4 regions of the Clostridium sp. FP1 genome follow, and region 2 is predicted to be linked to each of the others. Evidence: a T-box and tRNA genes for the amino acid it is inferred to sense, from the RefSeq annotation. Region 2 holds a T-box; the other regions hold tRNA genes.
What was found. A T-box is a leader RNA that pairs with one kind of tRNA and senses whether it is charged. The one in region 2 lies ahead of leuS (leucine--tRNA ligase), so its partner is inferred to be a tRNA-Leu.
Positions count from the first base shown of each region.

Region 1 (5,799 bases), 3.3 Mb from region 2:
TCTTCCACCACGAATTACATAACCCTGCTCAGCATCACCATTTCCATCCATACTACCACCTGTTATATTTAATTCTTCATATATATGAATATTTTTACCTGGTACATGTCCATCTCTAATTAAATATATTGCAGCTGCCATTGATGCAAGTCCAGCACCAACCATGTAAGCATTTGTTTTTTCTACATCAATAGTTTGATCAAAATTAAATTTCATTTTAAACCCCTCCATTTAAAAAATTATGCCATAAGCTATGAGCCTACAGAAATTTTATATTTACCAAGTTGTCAACTTGTTATAAGAGCAGTATAAATCTAACTATAAATATTGGGTACAATCACTTTTGTAAAACTGTCTGAAAATTATACATATATATTAAAGTGTATGGTTTTGCTTAAAACTATAAAAAAAAGCCAATTGGCTTTGATTATAAATTTTCTGATGGTATTAATTGATTTTATATTGTATTATAGAAATACAAAACGTGAGATTTAAAATTTATTATTAATGTTTGTCATGAATGAGTTTTGCTTAAAAAAAGAAAATGTACGTTAATAATAAAAAAAGAAAGGAAGTGACTATTTGGTGTTTTTGTGTACTAATAGCACACTATCTCGCTAAATATAATACATGGAAATAAAAGAAATAAAGGGAAATACATTTTGTATCGATACTGGAATGACATATATACCTTTTTATAAAATTAATAATGAAGAAATTATTATGTTGGATTCAGGGTGGGCAGAAGGTGAAAGAGAAGGAATAGATAAGCTTTTGGAAAAAAATAAGTTTAAGGTAGCTGCTATAATATGTAGTCATGCACATATAGATCATGTAGGAAATAATGCATATTTGAAGGAAAAATATAACTGTATTATAGCTATGCCAGCCTATGAAGCTCTTATTTGCAGTTCAACAGTGAATCTCAAACTTTATTATAATATCCAAACATTATCCGAAGTTACAGAGCATTTTGGACATATGGTTTGTGAAACGGACATTATGATTTCGGATAACCAAGATAGCATAACTGTTCGGGATATTAAATTTAAGATTATACATACACCAGGACACAGTCCAGCGCATATATGTATCACTACCCCTGATGATGTTGCATATCTAGGGGACACTCTTATAAGTTATGAAGTAATGAGGGGTGCTAAAATGCCCTACGCTTATATACTCAGTGAGGATTTGAAAAGTAAATTAAAGCTTTATGACTTAAAATATAGCAAGTATGTGGTGGCGCACAAAGGTATGTACGATGATATTACAGAACTTATAACTGATAATATAAACTTTTATAAGGGCAGGGCTTCAAGAATATATACTGTCATTGAGGGTTCTATGACAATGGAAGACATCCTGAAGGCTGTTATTGAAAATTTTAATATTCATGTAAAAAGCAAATATAGATATACCATAATAGTAAGAATGTTAAGGTCTTATGTTGAATATTTAAATGAAACAGGAATGATAGAGCTAAATATGGATAAGGGATTTCTTAAATATTCAAAAGCTTCATCATATATGTAGTAAATTTTGAGAAATAAAAAAAGCACTCATAAAATGAATGCTTTTTGGTGCAGATGACAGGAATTGAACCTGCACGCCGTAAAGCGCTAGATCCTAAGTCTAGTGCGTCTGCCAATTCCGCCACATCTGCGTAGATTATCATTAATGAAAACGTTTCATTAATATAAATTATAATATCATCTATCCCTATATATGTCAACACAATATTTTATTTATTTTTAAAGTAAAGCATTTATTATTTTGGTTTCATTGTCTTTAGTTATTGTGCCTACAGCAACAAGGGTATCTAGCCTTCTATGCAATTCTAGTTTTTGTGAATCATCATTGGAAATTTTAGCAAGATTTATTACCGCGTTCCTTTGATCACCATTGATAGTTCCTATTGAAATTAACTTATCAAGTTTGGATAGTAAAATATCATTAATAGTTTTAGAGGTGGATTTTTTACAATAGGTAAAGCTATTTAATATAGTGATTTCTTGATTTTTACTTATAATTTTATTTGTAACAAGGGTATCAATATCTATAAGCCCCTCTGTGCTAGCTTCAGAAGTAGGAAATAAATTCATAATTTCTTTTTTCTGAAGCTCAGTAATAGTTCCTAAATCTATAAGGCTGTTTAGTCTAGAACTAAAATTATCCTTAATAGCTTTTGAGATAGAATTTTTATAATTTGCAAAAAGATTGGTTATAATAGCTTCATCTGTTTTAGAAACCTCTCCAGTAGTAGATAACTTATCAATACTTGGGTTTGGTATTGCTTGTTTATAAGTTACAAGATATTTTATCACAGCGGCTTTTTGAAATTGGTTAATACTTCCTGAAGTAACAAGACTATCTAATTTATTTATAATATTGATACTGTTTTTATAATGTTGCGCATTTAAAATTTTGGTATTTTGTGATTTACTATTTGATGAAGTAAGTGCGTAAGCGGATGAACCTGAACCAGATACTGATACTATAATTGCTAGTGCAGCAATTTTGTTAAATTTAACTTCTTTTATTTTTTTCATTATTATTTCCTCCAATATGTATATTTTATTGTGTGAAATCTGAAATTTAATCATAAATATACCATATTTATAGCCTATTACATTTTAGTGACAACGGGGTGGCAGAATTATTAACGTTTAATGAAGGCTATAAAAAAACAAACTCTAGATTTTCATTGGGCTAAAATATATGATTTGAAAAATGATGGTAGAAGTAAATCACTAAAGATGAATTTTATAAACATTTATTGCTAGATTAATAAAAAGTAGTTTAAAAGAAGTAAATCCTAGCTTAATAGGAGCAGCTAAATCTTTTGGGGCTTCAAATAGGGTTATATTCGAATAAAGTCAAGAAGATATCTGATATTAAAGATGGAATGACAGTTGCAGTATCTAATGATAACTCTAATAGAGCATTAGCATTAAAGTTATTGGATAAAGAAGGAGTAATTAAGATTAAAGATGACATTAAAGTACCAAATGTTTTAGATATTGCTGAAAATAAACATAATTTAAAATTTGTTGAAATGGAAAGACTAAATTTAGCAAATGTATTAAATGATACTGATATGCCTATAGTTATGGCGGATGTTATGTTGAAAGCTGGTAAAAACTCAGAAAATGCTTTAGCTTTTGCGCAAGAAGAAGGTATTGTTTTAGTAACAAAAGAAGAGAAAGAATGGGCAAAGGAAGTTGAAGAAGCTTTAACTAGTAATGAAGTTAAAACCTTTATAAAAGAAAAAAGTAAAGGAACGAAAATACATTTATTTTAATTTATGAAGACTAATGATAAAAAATATAAAAAACTATAAATTATAAAGGGAAGGTGGAAGGGTGGGTATTTTTAGAGATGAAATGACTTCTAAAGAGAGAAGAGAAGCTTATTTTAGAGGAGAAGAAGTAGACAGATTACCTTGTGCTATTATATTCGAAGAAACAGTAGCAGTATACGCAGATATAAATGTTAAAGAATATTATTTTGATTCTGATAAAATGCTTCAAGCTGAAAAATTTATAGTAAGAGAATTTGGAGCAGAAAGCTGTGGAATTAATGTAACTTTAAGAGGAATGGCCGAAGCCCTTGGAAGTAATATAGGGTATAGTGACACAAGAGCTTCGTTTTTAATAGATTCTGTTTTAAAAGATTATAAAATGTTAGAAAACATGGATATTGTAAATCCATATAAAGACGGTAGGTTGCCGATAATATTTAATGAATTTTCAAAGCCGTATCTTAAAAAAACTATAGATGGAATATATAAGATAACAGGTAAAAAGTTATCCCTTCATATATGTGGAAAAACAAAAGGGATTTGGAGTGAATTACAATATTTGTGCGGAAAGCCCACTCCTTCAAGTGTGGGATGGATAGCATAAGAAACTAGTTTTGTTTTAGGGTATAAAAGCATTGATAACATACACATTTTGCGATATACTTTAATTATGGAAAATAAATATAGAACAACTAAAACTACAGTAAGTTTAATTAATTATCATTTTATATTTTGCCCAAGGTATAGAAGAAAAATATTCTTAATACCTAATGTGGAAGAAAGATTTAAGAATATGGTCAAATGTGTATGTGATGAGATAGATATTGAAATTATCGCAATAGAATGTGATAAAGACCATACTCATATGTTTTTGAATTGTATTCCAACATTAAGTCCTTCTGATATTATGCAAAAAATAAAGGGTGTAACAAGTAGGGTTTTGAGAGACGAGTTTAACGAATTGAAGAAAATGCCTAGTTTATGGACTAGAAGTTATTTTATATCAACTGCAGGAAATGTAAGTAGTGAAACGGTAAAAAAATATGTGGAAAGTCAAAAAACAAGATATTAAAAAGCGAGGTGAATACTGTGCCAAATTATATTTTAACAGTAAAGCTAGATACGGAAAAATATCAAGAAAAGATTTTAAATAAAAGATTAGAAATAAGTAGGAATATATATAATAGCTGTTTAGGAGAATTATATAAAAGATATAATAGCATGAGAAAGTCTAAAGAATATAGGAAAGTTGTTAAAATGACTATAGGAAAAGACCGTAACAAACAATTCAATGAATTAAATAAAAAATATGGTTTGACAGAGTATTCACTTCATGATTTTGTAAAACCTATTCAAAAACATTTTAAAGGCAATATAGATAGCTTCACCGCTCAAAAAATAGCTTCACGGTGCTTTAGTGCATTTCAAGGATTAATGTTTCATACTGCAAATAGGGTTTGTTTTAAGAAATATGGAGAAATGAACAGTGTAGAAGGAAAATCCAATAAAACAGGAATTAGATTTAAAGACGGTAAGCTATTTTGGAATGGATTAGAAACAGATGTGATTATAAATAAAAATGATGAATATGCAGAAATTTCGCTATTAAACAAAGTTAAATATTGTAGAATAGTTAGAAAATTTATTCGTGGAAAATATAAATATTATATTCAATTAGTTTTAGATGGTATTCCTCCTGTTAAATATAATAAAGAAACTGGAGAAGTTAAAAATAGTATAGGGAAGGGCAATGTTGGAATAGATATTGGAACTCAAACTATAGGAATTGCTTCAAAATATGATGTCAAATTATTAGAATTAGCACCTGAAGTTAATAATATTGAAACAATTAAAAGAAAATTATTAAGAAAACTAGATAGACAAAGAAGAATTAACAATCCTAATAATTTTAATGAAAATGGTACAATAAAACATGGTATAAAATTAATATGGGTTAAATCCAATAAGTATATTAAAACGCAAAATGAATTAAGAGATATTCAAAGGAAACAAGCTGATATAAGAAAGCAAAGTCATAATATTTTAGCTAATAAAATAGTGGGTTTAGGTGATAGGATATTAGTGGAAACAATGAACTATAAAGGATTGCAAAAACGTTCCCAAAATACTACCGTAAATGAAAAAACAGGAAAATTTAATAAGAAAAAAAGATTTGGAAAGTCTTTAGCGAATAAAGCACCAAGTATGCTTTTAACTATATTAGACAATAAATTAAAGTGGAATAATACTGAATTATATAAAGTTAATACTTATAAAATAAAAGCATCACAGTATAACCATTTTGATGATAAGTATAATAAAAAAGAATTAAGTGAACGTTTCAACATATTTAATATAGATAATGAAGAAATTAAAATTCAAAGAGATTTATATTCTAGTTTTTTAATAATGAATGTAAAAGAAAATTTAGAAGAAATAGATAGAGAAAAGTGTTTCAGCGAATACGGTAATTTTAAAATGCTTCATGATAAAGA
Region 1 is NZ_JAAMNJ020000001.1:1,205,964-1,211,762, forward strand. It holds gene G9F70_RS05875 (oleate hydratase) at 1-216, opposite strand, end outside; gene G9F70_RS05880 (MBL fold metallo-hydrolase) at 631-1,536, shown strand; tRNA gene G9F70_RS05885 (tRNA-Leu) at 1,582-1,666, opposite strand; gene G9F70_RS05890 (hypothetical protein) at 1,755-2,552, opposite strand; partial or broken gene G9F70_RS05895 (methionine ABC transporter permease) at 2,776-2,874, shown strand; partial or broken gene G9F70_RS05900 (MetQ/NlpA family ABC transporter substrate-binding protein) at 2,843-3,304, shown strand; gene G9F70_RS05905 (uroporphyrinogen decarboxylase family protein) at 3,366-3,908, shown strand; gene tnpA (IS200/IS605 family transposase) at 3,975-4,376, shown strand; gene G9F70_RS05915 (transposase) at 4,394-5,799, shown strand, end outside.
Region 1: it has a tRNA-Leu gene. The T-box ahead of leuS (leucine--tRNA ligase) is inferred to sense a tRNA for this amino acid. The anticodon was not compared.

Region 2 (5,799 bases):
ATAGAATTTACTGTATTATGATTAGTTATAAAATTAGTATATTTTCCTAAAATAATTGCTTTTATGCTAATTTAGTAGTAAATTAATTATAACAGAAAATTAATAAAAATATAATAATAATAAAAAGCACCATCCAAAAGTTTGTATATATTTTTTGTAAATATGAAATTTTATGTAAAGGACTGAGTATATGGCAATAAGAGAGTGGAAAAGATTCTTAATACCTTATGAACAGGCGGTAGAAGAGTTAAAAGTAAAGTTCAAAAGTATTCGGCGCGAATATAGACGCAAAAATGATTATTCACCTGTGGAGTTTGTTACAGGTAGGGTTAAAGAAATATCTAGTATTCTTGAAAAAGCTAATAAATTCTGTATCCCTTTAGATCGAATTGAATTTGAAATGGAGGATATTGCGGGAATAAGAGTAATGTGCCAATTTGTTGATGACATTGATAAGGTGGTAAATTTAATTCGCGAAAGACGTGATATGAAAATAGTTTATGAAAAAGACTATGTTGCCAATGTAAAAGAAAGTGGGTATAGAAGCTATCATATGATTATAAAGTATCCGGTGAACTTATCTGATGGTCAAACCGAAATACTAGCGGAATTTCAAATTAGAACCTTGGCAATGAATTTTTGGGCTACAGTAGAGCATTCTCTAAATTATAAATATAAGCATGATATACCAGAGTATATAAGAGAAAAACTTAAAAATGCTGCAGATGCTGCTTTTCAGTTAGATCAGCAGATGTTAGAAATTAAAGATGAGATTAAAGACGCACAAAAACTCTTTGAGGTTAAATCTAATTTGGTATCTGATATAATGAATAATATTCTTATGATTTCTTCCCTAGGAAAATTAATGGATGCAACTAGGTATAGAGAACAATTAAATAAGCTACTAGAAGAAGGAGAAGTCTTTGAGCTTAGCAGTCTTCTTAAATCAACTCAAAAGACCTTAGATGTGTATGGAGTTTCATAATATGTAAACAGTATAAATCAAAAAAATAAGAGTAGGGAGTCTAAACTAGACTCCCTACTCTTATTTTTTTGATTTATACTGATCAGTGAGTAGTTTTTACTAAGAAGCTACTATATTAACTAATCTTCCTTTTATTATAATAATCTTTCTTATAGTTTTACCTTCTAAGGAAGCAATTAGTGTTTCATCTTCAAGAGCAGCTTTTTTTATAGCTTCTTCATCTAAATTTTGCGCTATAGTTATTCTGGATTTAATTTTCCCATTTACTTGAATAGCTATCTCTATTTCATCTTTGATTAGAGCACTAGCATCAAATTTAGGAAAGCTTTGATTAAATATAGAATAACCCATACCTAAGGTTTCCCACTTTTCTTCTGCAAAGTGAGGAGCAAAAGGTGCTAAAAGTAAAAGGTAATCCACAAGCACTTCTTTTAAGAAATTACTATTAACAGTTTCTTCATTAACATATTTTGATAGAGCATTTGTAAGTTCCATAAGTCTTGCAATAGCTGTATTAAATTGAAGTTTTTCTGTGTCTTCAGTAACTCCTTTTATTGCAAAATGTCTCCAGTAGTTTAATTCTTTTTCTGCCTTATTGAGAGGAGCCTCCTTATTACTTTCTTTTAACATTTCGGAAATTCCAGTGTCTACAGCTCGTTCAATTCTATCAACGAATTTTCCAATAGCTTTTATACCATCATCACTCCAAGCACCACCATCAGTATAACCAAAGCCAAACATTAGGTACATTCTAAACACATCTGCGCCAAACTCTTTTATATATTGGTCTGGTGAAATAGTATTTCCTTTGGATTTACTCATTTTTAATCCGTCTGGTCCTAAAATTAAACCTTGGTGAGTAAGAGACAAGAAAGGTTCATCAAAGTTTAAATAGCCCATATCGCGAAGAGCTTTGGTGATAAACCTTGCATATAGTAAATGCATACAGGCATGTTCAGGGCCACCTACATATTTGTCTACAGGAAGCATTTTGTTTATTAAGTCTGTATCAAAAGCCTTTTCACTATTTTTGTTATCTACATATCTTAAATAGTAAAAAGAAGAACAAACGAAGGTATCTAAGGTATCAGCTTCTCTGTGGGCAGGACTACCACAAACTGGGCAAGGCACATTAATAAAGTCTGCAGATTTAGCTAGGGGTGATTCTCCGTCTGGTGCAAATTCTACGTCATAAGGGAGTTCTACAGGAAGTTGGTCTTCAGGTACGGGTACAGGCCCACATTTATCACAGTGAATTATTGGAATAGGAGCTCCCCAATATCTCTGCCTTGAAACTAACCAATCACGAAGCCTGAAGTTTACTTTTTCTGTTCCTAAATTTTGAGCTTCTAATTTTTTTACTACAGCAATTTTCCCATCGATGGTAGATAAACCATTAAACTCTTCACTATTTACCATTTTTCCATGTTCCGTATAAGGAAGGTTTTCGACCTTATCTATTTCGGTTTCTGTACCAGAGATTACACTATTAGCAGGAACAATTACTCTTTCAATGGGTAAATTATATTTAGTAGCAAAGGCAAAATCTCTATCATCATGAGCGGGAACAGCCATTACGATGCCAGTTCCATAAGTATTTAGAACGTAGTCAGCAATCCAAATAGGGATCTTTCTTCCGTTAATAGGATTAATAGCATAGGAACCAGTAAATACACCGGTTTTTTCTCTTGTAATAGATTGTCTTTCTATATCAGATTGCTTGTTAGCTTCATCTCTATAAGTCACCACAGCATGTTTATATTCATCTTTAGTTAGAACACCTACAAGGTCATTTTCAGGTGCAAGTACCACATAGGTAACACCGTATAGGGTGTCAACCCTTGTAGTGAAGACACTAAAGTCTATATCTGAATCTTCCACCTTAAATGTAACCTCAGCGCCAGTAGATTTTCCTATCCAATGTTTTTGCATTGATTTAGTTTTTTCAGGCCAATCCAAGGTATCAAGTTTTTCTAATAGTTCATCAGCATAGTCAGTAATTTTTAAAAACCATTGGGTTAAATTCTTTTTAGTAACCTGAGTGCCGCACCTTTCACAAGAACCATCTACCAATACTTGCTCATTTGCAAGTACAGTACTACAACTAGGGCACCAATTTACAGGGGCTTTTTTTCTGTAGGCAAGACCTTTTTCAAATAGTTTTAAGAATAACCATTGAGTCCATTTATAATAATCTGGACGACAAGTTACAACTTCATGATCCCAATTAAACATTGCGCCCATGGCTTTTAATTGCTTTTCCATAGTAGTAATATTTTGCTCTGTAGAATCTTTTGGATGTACACCAGTTTTTATTGCATAGTTTTCAGCAGGCAATCCAAAAGCGTCAAAGCCCATTGGCTGAAATACATTGTAACCTTGCATTTTCTTCATTCTAGCCCAGGTATCTACGGGACCATAGTTAAACCAATGCCCGGCATGTAGTTGACTTCCAGATGGATAAGAGAACATTTCAAGCACATAGAGCTTCTTATCAGTATTATTTTCATCAAATTTATAGAGATTAGTTTGTTCCCATTTTTGTTGCCATTTTTCATCGATGGTTGTATTATATTTTGCCATTAATATTCCTCCTTGTATGATCTAAAGTAGAAAATAATTGTGGGTTTTTAGATTTAGCATTTAAGGTTATATGGAGCTCGAAATAGATAGAAAATAAAAAAAACCTTCATCTCAACAAAGAGACGAAAGTAATATTCCGCGGTACCACTCTAATTAGGCATTACACCTCACTTAAGAATATAACGGTTTTAACCGTACTTGTTTTACAAGTAAGCTTTTACTAAAGTAAGCTTTTACTAAAGTAAGGTCATAGGCAAGTTCGTATTATATCATTACTGTTTCACACCAAAGCAACAGCTCTCTTTAAAATGCTACAAATACTACTACTCCTAATCAAAGCAATTTATTATATAATACTTTGTTTATAAAAGTATTATCACCTATTATAATTTAAATAGAATTTTCTGTCAAGTGCATGGGTTAGAAACCAGAGCTGAAGCATGAAAAAACAGCTTAATTTTATAACTTTTTTTCGTGAAAACGACTTCAATCAACACATATACCATTTTTTATGATATAATGGATGGTTACACATAAAACCATTTTACAAATAAACACTATTTCAGTTAATAAATGCAATATATTTCATAATTATGGGATGTTATTATCCTTTAATTAACCTTAAATGGAATTATATTTAAGGTTGTATTCCGTAAAATTTGAATATTTTAGAGCGTTCGCGAAAAACTTTTTTATCAAAGACCCCCTAGGCATTGAATTTACTACATTTTAATATTCATGCTTCAGCTCTGGTTAGAAACATTTTAATATGACTTAACTAAATTTTTTAAGCAAATTTTTATTTGCATAGGCGATGAAAACTGTAAGTGTATAGTCATATACTAGGAAACTAAATTGCAGAAAGAGTATTAATAAATATATATTTATATTAGGAATTTTTAATAATAGTAATTTATATATAAATATAATTATAGCCGAGCTTATATTAAAATATAATAACTTAAGTACGAACTCTAGAGGAATACTCCTTAATTTTTCTATGAAATATTTTACAAAACCATATAATCCAAAAATTAATATATAGGCAATGCTTATAAGCTTTGAGGGTATGATAAATAAACTAAGCAAACAAACAGCACTATATACTATTATAGTATTTTTTATTCCGGTAAGTATAATGGAAAGAGGAATAATACAAGAAGCTATGACCATTATGAATAATCTATTTGTAGGAAAAACAGAAGAGAGGTATAGTAATATCAAACTAAGTGCTGCGAATATTCCACCCTTAGCAATGTTATTAGATTTCATAAAAATCATCTCCTAAATTAATATGATTAGCAACAGGAAATAAGATCTCCGCCTAAACATTCACAAAGACTATCTGCACACCATAAGTTAATGCACATATTACCAATATCAGAATCTTTGTTTCGCCTGCCATAATAGTTACCTCTATAATTTGTGTTTCTAGTATTTAGTTCATTAAAGCTTCGCCTATATTCAACATTATTAGGCTCAAGAGAGCAGGCTTTGCTAATGAAATTGTAAGCACTATCATGCCAATTTTTTTTCAAATGAACCATTCCCATTAAATAATTCCACTCAGCAGTTTTTGTATTCATAGAACCTAATTTTTGCTCAGCCAAAGGAAGGTTTCCACTATTTAAATCCATTCTTATTGATTGATATATGTCTCTATTAGTATAGTCATCATTTGAAGAAGAATTGTAATTGTTGGAAGAATTATAAGTATTTGAAGACTGGTAGCTATTAGAAGAACTAGTATTTTTCATAAGTGAATCATAAGCTTCATTTAGCTCTTGCATTTTTTCTTCTGCTAAATCTTTTAGGGGGTTATCACCATACTGATCAGGGTGATATTTTTTTGCTTGTTCTCTATAGGCTTTTTTTATATCTTCTTTTGACGCGCCTTCGCGTACACCAAGTATTTCATAGGGATTTGCCATTTTTATATTCCACTCCTTTTAAATAATCAATATCTAAATTTTCATTAAAAACCTTATGCATTTTTTCCATGAGTCCCAGTTCCAATATATTATATAATATATCCTCATTTTTTATTAGGGGTAATGAACTTAAATTTTTCAAACATTGCTGGGCGCAAGTAGTCAATATATAATCAATTCTTGGCTTTATTAATTTCGAAAAACTTTTAAAATCCAGATTATCCTTATTGAATAATGAACTTATAGCATTAAAAGAGTTGCTTTTTACATCCCTTTCTAAATCATCATAAGCATCTATAA
Region 2 is NZ_JAAMNJ020000001.1:4,477,570-4,483,368, reverse strand. It holds gene G9F70_RS21340 (GTP pyrophosphokinase family protein) at 191-985, shown strand; gene leuS (leucine--tRNA ligase) at 1,085-3,568, opposite strand; T-box leader at 3,684-3,914, opposite strand; gene G9F70_RS21330 (hypothetical protein) at 4,638-4,856, shown strand; gene G9F70_RS21325 (J domain-containing protein) at 4,867-5,499, opposite strand; gene G9F70_RS21320 (DUF5685 family protein) at 5,483-5,799, opposite strand, start outside.

Region 3 (5,799 bases), 780 kb from region 2:
ATATAATATAATACACAAGTACACCAGTAAAATAGTATTTATAAAGTTAAAGATTAAAAATAAAACTCTGAGGTAATCTCAGAGTTTTATTTTTTTTGATTATTTTTATAAATATTGCAGGGAAAAATAGTTTTATGTTGAAATAACATAAAATAGATGCTAAGCATGAGATAGTTTTTACTGATACCTAATCAAATGATAAACGTGGTTGCTCATAATAAGCCAATGTGCACGGAACTTTATGACGACATAATCACTGCTTGTAAGATAGTAGATAAAAAATTCGATAAGTGTTTTGAGCTTATTGAAAGTAACGTTTATTCAGATGAGGATGGTGTTATTGAATATTTAATTAATAGAAATTATTGCAAGGATATTCTTGAATTACAATTTGAACTATTACGAGAAATTAAACCAGAGTTTTCTTCCAATGAAATAAAACGCCCGTACTATAATAATCCAGATTACATTCATCTACGTTATTATAAAAAAATATATTTATATATAAACTATAAATGAGCAAATTTGATAACATATTCTGGAAATAAGAAAAAAGAGCACAAAAATAGACATTTTCACCATCCTAAGGCATTATATTACTGCAAAGAAATATAACTAAAGGATGGATGAAAAATGCCTACAGAAAATAATATACCATATGATAAATCAATTAACAACTTTATTATAGAAATTAAGATATTACTTTATTTAACACTGCCACAACTTAAACATATTTGTGCCTTCGTGTTTGGGACCGTAGATCGTGGTTGCAATGGTAAAGTTAGTCGTATAAGTGAGAGCTGTTATAGCTCAAGGCATAGAACTTCCGTAGGAAATTTTTTATCCAACAGTCCATGGAATGAAGAGTATATTTTACGAGCATTACAAAAATTTGCAATTAAAAAAATATGGCAGTTATCAAAAGATACAGGTAAGCCTATTTATGTGATTATTGATGATACTATCTGTAAGAAAACAAAGCCTTCGTCACAGGCTAAAAATCCTATAGAGAAATGCCAATTTCATTTTTCTCACTAAGAAGGTAAACAAGTTTATGGACATCAAGTTGTAGGTATTTTACTACAGTGTGGTGATGTAACAATACCGTAGCAGCTAACGCCTTATGATAAAACTAGAATGAATGAATTTAACAAAGAAGATTTTCACTTAGTTACAGTGAATAAAAACTCTTACTATGTTTACCGATATGAAGGCAAGATAAATGGATTTAAAAAAGTAGTTAAGCAAAGTGTCTTTATTTAAAGTGACTATACAAAAGAATATATTAAATTTTGTATGCATATTTTTAAATTTACTAAAACTAATAGTTAAAAAACGAAAAAACTTTTGCAAATTAAAATACAAAAATTTAAAAATGAATATAGTACACCGCTCAAGATATTATGGCAATTTTCAAAGTTTCCAATGATATTATTATGTGCTTATCTCATTTCAAGCCAGTATTATAAGGAAAGTCCCGAACTATTAAATATTATCTCTCCAATAACTAGTGTTATCATATTTTATTTTTATACTAAGGAAATAACTCAACTTCTTAGAGAAAGCCGTAAATATGGAAACAAAGAGAATACTGATATAAAATATGTATACATATTATTTGCAATATTTTACTGCCTAATGGTAGTGTTATCGTTAGTTAAAGATTCAATAAATGAAATATTTAATACTAAACAATGGTTAATAACGAATTTTACACTAGATAAAACTAATGTTGATCTACTATTTAAATTGACTTGGAGTGCGTCCAATAGCTTAAAAGAATCTATCTTAGCTGCCATCATATTTGATACTGCATTCCAAATGTTTAATTACGATATAAAGGATGAGCAAAGAAAATATCTAAATTTATTAACTGAAAATGGCAAGCTGTATGCACTTCCAGAAGAAAAATCAGAAAAATATCCTAAGGTTTGGTATATTCGCGGTGATGCATGTTCAGATTTAGTAGATAATTTAGGAATTCATAAATTTAGTATTTCTAATAAATATAATATTGATTGCACTAATGATAATTGTTATAGGATATTGATGGATCGTAAGAAACTAAACCTTGATGATAAGAATTGTTGCTATCATGGTGGTGATAGTGATTATATTAACGGTGACTACTATTTTTATTTTGTACTTATAGATTTTGAGAATTGCTTTCAATACGGTATTAGTAAAGAAGATATATATAACATTATTAGAAATAAGTTAATTGAGTTTCCTAGTGGGTTAAAAGTATATGAACGGAATTATGAAGCAATTATTGATGAATGCATTACAGAAGTAAATATCTATAGAGATACATTGTAAGTGAATTAAACAATACATTTTGTATAGTTGGTAAACCGTCGTATAAGGACCTGACACGTCGTAAATACTTAAACGATATACAAATATCATTGTGATTTGAACTTCTAGTTATTCTTAAGCTATACTGTTTGTCGACAATGTGAAGTTAAGATGCCGATAATAGAGATGTTAACTAACCAATAGAATTTAATAAAGCTTAGTATGTTGTATTGCGAAGCCGTATAAAAAGTAGGTGCCAAATATAAAGAATTTGAGAATTGCGATAGAATAACTGTTTAATATGAATTAATTTTATTGAATTAATTATAAATAAAAACTAAGAAGATATTAGTAAAATTAAACAATTAGAAGAATGGAGGTAAAATATTTATGATACTAAGTAAAGTTAAAAATTATCATTACAGACTTTATGGAGAAGATGCAAGTAAAATTTAGAAGAATAAATTAATATTAGATCTGGCAAGGGTTCCTTCCACCTTTGATATTATCATATTTATTAAGAAAAAATTCTAATCAAAAAGAATATATTTCTTTTTAATTTCCAACTTTAATTTTAACCTGTCCCATTCTGTTTTAACCTCACTTAAAGTAAAAGCGGACAAAACAAAGAAAAGAACATTTAGGAAGAATATTCCTAAATGTTCTTTTCTTTGTAAACTATATGGTGCCGGAGGCGGGAATCGAACCCGCACGGTATTGCTACCACTGGATTTTGAGTCCAGCGCGTCTGCCAGTTCCACCACTTCGGCATGTCTGACAAGAATTATTTTAACATATATATATAATTAATGCAATAGTTATAGTAAAAATTTATATCTGCTTTCATTTTGATTAAAGTATTGATTCCATATTAAGCAATGTAACATTTAATTTTCCACAAAGAATTGAAAATACCATTCAAAGTATAGTATTATATGTAGTGTACATGTAAATACTAATATAAAAAAATACATTTTATTGTATTGTTTAGTCAGGGGGGTAACATGAAAAGAATATTGGATACTATCATTGAAAAAAATAGACACTATACTAAGGAAGGCAAAGTTGCCTCATATATACCAGAACTTTCTAAAGCAGATGGAGAGGCTCTAGGTATTTGCGTAACTACTCTTGATGGAGAAGAATTTTTCGCAGGGGATTATGAAACAAAATTTACAATACAAAGTATATCAAAGGTTGTTACACTTATGCTAGCCATAATTGATAATGGAGTAGATTATGTGTTTACTAAAATAGGAATGGAGCCTACAGAAGCTGGCTTTAATTCCATAATAAATTTAGAGAAGAACATTGACCAAAGACCTATAAACCCAATGATAAATGCTGGAGCAATTGCAGTAGTTTCATTAATTACAGGTGATACTGCAGAGGAAAAGTTTAATAGGATTTTAAAGTTTACGAGGAAAATTACAGGTAATCCTGATATTTATATTAACGAAGGTGTTTATACCTCTGAAAAAGCTACAGGGGATAGAAATAGATCACTGGCTTATTTCATGAAGAGCACAGGTGTTATTGAGGGTGATGTGGAAGAGGTTTTAGATGTATACTTTAAGCAGTGTTCAATGGAGGTCAATTGTAGGGATATAGCAAGAATAGGAGCTATGCTTGCTAATTCAGGTGTGATTTTTTCTAAGAATGAAAGAGTTTTATCTAGAGAAGCTACTAGAATAATTAAAACTATAATGGTTACTTGTGGCATGTATGATGGTTCAGGTAATTTTGCAGTGCATATAGGAATACCTGCAAAAAGTGGTGTAGGTGGAGGTATAATGGCAGCAGTGCCTAGGAGAATGGGTGTTGGTGTAATTGGACCTGCGCTGGATCAAAAAGGTAATAGTATTGGTGGTATAAAGGTTTTAGAAGAATTATCTAAGGAATTAGATTTAAGTATATTTTAAAAAAAATGTAATCATAGCAGAAAGAAGGGATTTAAAATGTCTAAAGAAAGGTTATTAATTTTAGATGGTCATAGTCTTATGTACAGAGCATTTTATGCATTACCAGCCCTAACAAATTCAGATGGGATATATACTAATGCAGTTTATGGTTTCACAAATATGCTCTTAAAAATGAAAGAGGAATTTGAGCCAGATTATATTGTTACAACCTTCGACAGAAAGGCACCTACTTTTCGTCATGAAGAATATAGTGATTATAAGGCAGGTAGAAAGAAAATGCCTGATGAGCTTATAGGACAGTTTGCTATAGTTAGGGAACTTTTAGAGAAAATGGCTATAGACATTTTTGAATTAGATGGATTTGAAGCAGATGATTTAATAGGAACACTATCTGTAATTGGAGAAAAAGAGGGACTAGAAGTCTTTATAGTAACAGGAGACAGGGATGCACTTCAACTTGCCACAGATAATGTTAAAGTTGTAATAAATAAAAAAGGAATGTCAGAAAAAGAAATATATGATAGAAATCGAATAATAGAGGATTTTGGAGTAACCCCTACTGAATTTATAGATGTAAAGGGCTTAATGGGAGATGCTTCGGATAATATTCCAGGAGTACCAGGAGTTGGTGAAAAAACTGCTTATAAGCTTATTAAAGAGTATAAGAGTATAGAAAATGTCCTTATGAATATTGAAAAAATCAGTGGCAAAAAGCTTGTAGAAAATTTAATAACTTATAGTGAGCAGGCTATTTTTAGTAAAAAATTAGCTACTATTATTACTAGTGTGCCTATGGAAATAGATTTAGATTCAATTAAATCAAAAGAAAACTATGATGTACGTGCTGTAAAAGATTTATTCTATAAATTACAGTTTAAATCACTAATAGGAAAAATAGCAGATGATAAGGATTCAATTGAAGAAATATTTTCAGCTGATTTTACAGTAATAGATAAGCTACCAGCGCTTAAGGAATTAGTAGAAGAGGTTAAAGATACAATTTATATAATCTTTGATATTACAAACGCCAATGTTTTTTCTAAAATTACTTTAAATAACATATACCTGAGTTATAAGGAAAAAAACTATTCTATTAAGGTTATTGACCTATTTAATGAGGATGAAGAAAAAGCTATAGGTTATTTAAAAACTTTGCTTGAAAGTAAAGATATTAAAAAGGTAAGCCATTCCTTAAAAAATGCTTATACAGTTCTTAATAAAAAGGGTATTGTGTTACAAGCAGTAAAATTTGATACAGAACTATCAGCTTATTTGATAAATTCAGCCCAAAGTGAATATAGCTTAGAAACTCTTATTGATACATTTCTTAGAATTAGCATAGTAGGTGAGGGTGATGCAAAAGAGATTAATAAAGTAGCATTACTAAAAAAACTTTATGAACTATTAGAAGTGAAGATTAAAGAGTATAAAATGGAAGAACTTCTATATACCATGGAGCAACCATTAACAGAGGCTATATCATATATGGAGGCAGAAGGGTTTACAATAGACAAAGATAAATTAACGGAGCTTAACATAAAATTTGCAAAAGACATAAATGAAATGGAAAGCACTATTT
Region 3 is NZ_JAAMNJ020000001.1:3,693,754-3,699,552, reverse strand. It holds gene G9F70_RS18100 (hypothetical protein) at 196-519, shown strand; gene G9F70_RS18095 (hypothetical protein) at 634-1,038, shown strand; gene G9F70_RS27080 (hypothetical protein) at 1,138-1,263, shown strand; gene G9F70_RS18090 (hypothetical protein) at 1,426-2,319, shown strand; tRNA gene G9F70_RS18085 (tRNA-Leu) at 2,982-3,068, opposite strand; gene glsA (glutaminase A) at 3,303-4,220, shown strand; gene polA (DNA polymerase I) at 4,257-5,799, shown strand, end outside.
Region 3: it has a tRNA-Leu gene. The T-box ahead of leuS (leucine--tRNA ligase) is inferred to sense a tRNA for this amino acid. The anticodon was not compared.

Region 4 (4,210 bases), 790 kb from region 2:
ATTACTTGTCACTCTACTTATTTCAAAGTTATTATTTTTCCATATTTTCATCATACCCTTATTATCAGCTGAAACAAAAGTATAGAAATTACGTATTCCATAATTTTTATACAAATGTTTTATGAATTCATCAATAATTGTAGTAGCTACATCAACATCACATAATCCAAATTCTATTAAATAGCACATAATCCACACTTCATTTGGATTTTTAAATTCTATTCTCCCTTTAATAATTCCTATAAGTTCACTACCCCTTAAAACTTTAAGAAAGTATTCTCCCTCACTTACATAATACTCTAAATATCTTTCGTAGAAATCCACAATCCCGTAATCCTGACTCGCATCTATATTAAATCCTTGCTTAGAATTAATCCAATCTTCAATTTTAGTAATATCTTCTTTTTCTACACTCATGATACTAACATCATCAAACACAATATCTATATTAAACATATTCTCACCTCTTGGATAATTAAAATCTACGTTAGTAATTAATTCTACATTACATTTAAATTTCCTTCAATAAAAAAAGTATATATTACTAAGCATTTAAAATGCCATATAAATTTTATAACCCTATAATTTTTTATAGGGTTATAAAATAAATGATTTCTGTAATTTATTTCTGCTTTATGTTGAACTTAAGACTATTTTTATTCCTCACTATACATAAGTGTAAGTCTAACAATTCTTCTAACTATATTTCTTGCCTCTGCATAAGGCATACCATACCTGGTCAAACTTCTAAATATAGCAGGATTATACCTTTCAATTTTTCTTACAATAGCATCAACATCATTGTATTTTGGATTAACTCTATTTTGATTATTATATCCACCTTCATCTTCATATTTGTCCATTTGCCTTAATCCCTCATTCTCATCCCCATAATCTTTCATAGATGCATCTCCATACATCATAGACATTGAATTAAGCCCATTCATAGACATATCTTCATTAAATTGATTCATTCCCATACCTGGGTCCATTTCCATATTTGGATTTACATCTTGCATGTATCCCATTGGCCTACCCATATTTGGGTTCATACCCATACTTGTGTTCATACCCATATTTGGGTTCATACCCATACTTGTGTTCATACCCATATTCGGCATGCTATTCATTTGTCCATATCCATACATCATAGGTTCAAATGGAATCATTTCATATTCTTCATCCATATCTGTATCTTCAAAGTTTCTGCCCTCTAGATTCATCATTGCCCTCCCTACTTTCCATATTACTAATACATTAACAATTTATGCTAGAGGCAACGTTTTGATACTAATTTTTATAATAAATTTTTGAAAGGGTATTTTACTATAAATGCATTTCACGTAATATACCTTTTCTTCACGCTACCAAATGAAAAAATGCCATAAAAATAAAGAGGGTAATCACACCCTCTTTATTTCCCTTGCTACTTTAATCCTCTTACAGGTTTACTCATGTTACTGTCACCGTTCATAGTAACAGGATTATTTTCTTTATTCTTAAATGACTTCTCCTGTTTTTCATTAGAATTATTCTTTTTATCTTTCATAAACAACACCTCTTTCAGATGTTAGTTTTTCCACATTTCTTTTAAAAATTCATCTCTCCTGGATTTTTCTCTATCTTCTTTATTTTTAATGGAAAAGTGTTGATGATACGCTTCTGCTAAATAAAAATTTGCAAGTGGTACTATAAACCTGAGCTACTTCATAACGCGCTGTAATCTGCGATTTAACCACATCATAACTTGGATTATGAACATTCCTACCTGCATTCCCAACCTTTACTTCTATAACCGCTTCTAGACGCTAAAACCAGTCTACCCTACACCAAAAACATCCCCTACAAAGGTTTATCTTGATAATTTATTTTTTTATCTATATAACTCAAGAAAAGAGAGGCATGTACGCCTCTCTTTTCTAGTACTCCAAAAACATAAAATCTTGGTGCGACAGACGGGACTTGAACCCGTATGGTCTCCCACACGCCCCTTAAACGTGCGCGTCTGCCATTCCGCCACTATCGCAAATATTATTTTTATTATAAAGGGGAAATCTTATAGCCATATTAGCTTGCACCGCTTATAACTACAAGATTTATTATATATCAGTTTAATATGAATTGTCAATATATTAGTTATTTTTTAAGATACCTTAAATTTATCACCGTATAGTTTAAAATAAATTTTATAATTTGTCTTTACTTTTTTTACATATTTATCGGTTTCTCCAAAAGGAATGTTATTTAATTTTTTTCCATCCTGTGAATATTCTTTATTTTTAAGCCACTTTTGAACATTTCCACGCCCACCATTATAAGCCGCCAGCACCAAATCTATATCTCCATTAAATTCGGTATTTAAATTATCAATATACCAACATCCCATAGCAATATTAATTTCATTATCATATAATTTTTCTACTTCATAGTCTTTTAATTCCATATTTTTAGCAATCCAAAGTCCCGTATCTGGCATTATCTGCATAAGCCCATAGGCACCTCTATTAGACATAGCTTTTCCATTAAAATCACTTTCTGCTTTAATTACAGCTGCAACCAAACATGGATCTACATTATACCTTTGAGAATACGTAACTATATGCTCTTCATATTTTATTGGATAAAAACTTTTAAAAATACTTTTAATATTAATTACTATAATGCACAAAAAAATTATGCATAAAATTTTTATAATTTTTTTAAACTTCATCTTTCACATCTAACCTTTCTAATTGTGTAATAATCAAATCTAGTTGTAACTTTGTATTTTCAATGCTTCCTCCATTATCAATAATAAAATCCGCAAACTTCCTTTTTTCATCTATTGGCATTTGAGCTCTTATTCTATCCATTGCTGCGTATAAATCTAAATCGTCCCGAAGCATAATCCTTTGTATCTGAACATCGCTGCTTACCCAAACTAATATAATTACATCCATACTGGTATGTAAATTATTCTCTATTAAAGTAGGCGCATCAAGAAAACATACCTTACAATTATCTTGTTCATAAGCTTTTATCCTACGGTTTATTTCATTTATTATAAAAGGCATAATTATACGCTCTAGCTTTTTTCTTAGGGTATCATTTTTAAATATATAGTTTCCAAACTCTTTTCTCCTTAGTTTACCTTCCTCGTCAAAAAACTCATACCCAAATTCCTCTTTAATTTGAGAGATTACCTCAGGATTTATTATAAACACCTCTCTAGCTACAATATCGGCATCAATAATTGGAAGGAGCTTTTCTTTTAGCATATTAGTTACTGTGCTCTTCCCACTACCAATACCACCTGTTATCCCTACCTTAAGCATCTTATCCTCCCCCACTTTTTCTAATTGAAAGTTATGGCTTTAATTCTCAATTTTTAATTACTTCGCCTCATACCAAGTTTCTCCAATACTTATTCCTACTTCTAGAGGAACTGAAAGTTTTATAACATTTTCCATCTGCTCTTTAACTAAACTCTCAACTTGTTGTGCCTCATCTTTATATACATTTAATATTAATTCATCGTGTACTTGAAGTATTAGAGTACTTTTTAACCCTGACTCCTTTAATTTATGGAATACATTTACCATAGCCAGCTTAATAATATCCGCCGCTGTCCCTTGTATTGGTGTATTCATAGCAAGTCTTTTTCCAAAGGACTGGACAATTTTATTTGAGGAGTTTATTTCAGGGATTGCTCTTCTTCTATTAAAGATTGTGGTAACACTATTATTTTTCTCAGCTTCAACCACTATATCCTCCATGTACTGCTTAACTTTTGGATATCTTGCAAAATAGGCATCTATATAAATTTTAGCTTCTTTTCTAGATACATTTATATCCTTTGCTAAGCTAAATTCTCCAATACCATATACTATTCCAAAGTTTACAGCTTTAGCATTACTTCTCATAAGTGATGTAACTTCTTGAAGCGGTACATTAAATACCTCTGAAGCAGTTTTGGTATGAATATCACTGTGGTTAATGAAAGCTTCAATTAAATTTTCATCCCCAGATATATGAGCAAGAACTCTAAGCTCTATTTGTGAATAATCCGCTGATAAAATAACACACTGATCATTGTGTGGTATAAATACTCGTCTTATAGCTCTACCCATTTCATGTTTTATAGGAATATTTTGCAAATTAGGCTCTGTACTTGATAATCTTCCTGTTGTAGTTACTGTTTGAGTAAAGTTGGAATGTATCCTACAATCTG
Region 4 is NZ_JAAMNJ020000001.1:3,689,310-3,693,519, forward strand. It holds gene G9F70_RS18050 (GNAT family N-acetyltransferase) at 1-456, opposite strand, end outside; gene G9F70_RS18055 (hypothetical protein) at 657-1,226, opposite strand; gene G9F70_RS27075 (hypothetical protein) at 1,427-1,549, opposite strand; tRNA gene G9F70_RS18060 (tRNA-Leu) at 1,945-2,026, opposite strand; gene G9F70_RS18065 (lytic transglycosylase domain-containing protein) at 2,144-2,710, opposite strand; gene coaE (dephospho-CoA kinase) at 2,700-3,314, opposite strand; gene polA (DNA polymerase I) at 3,372-4,210, opposite strand, start outside.
Region 4: it has a tRNA-Leu gene. The T-box ahead of leuS (leucine--tRNA ligase) is inferred to sense a tRNA for this amino acid. The anticodon was not compared.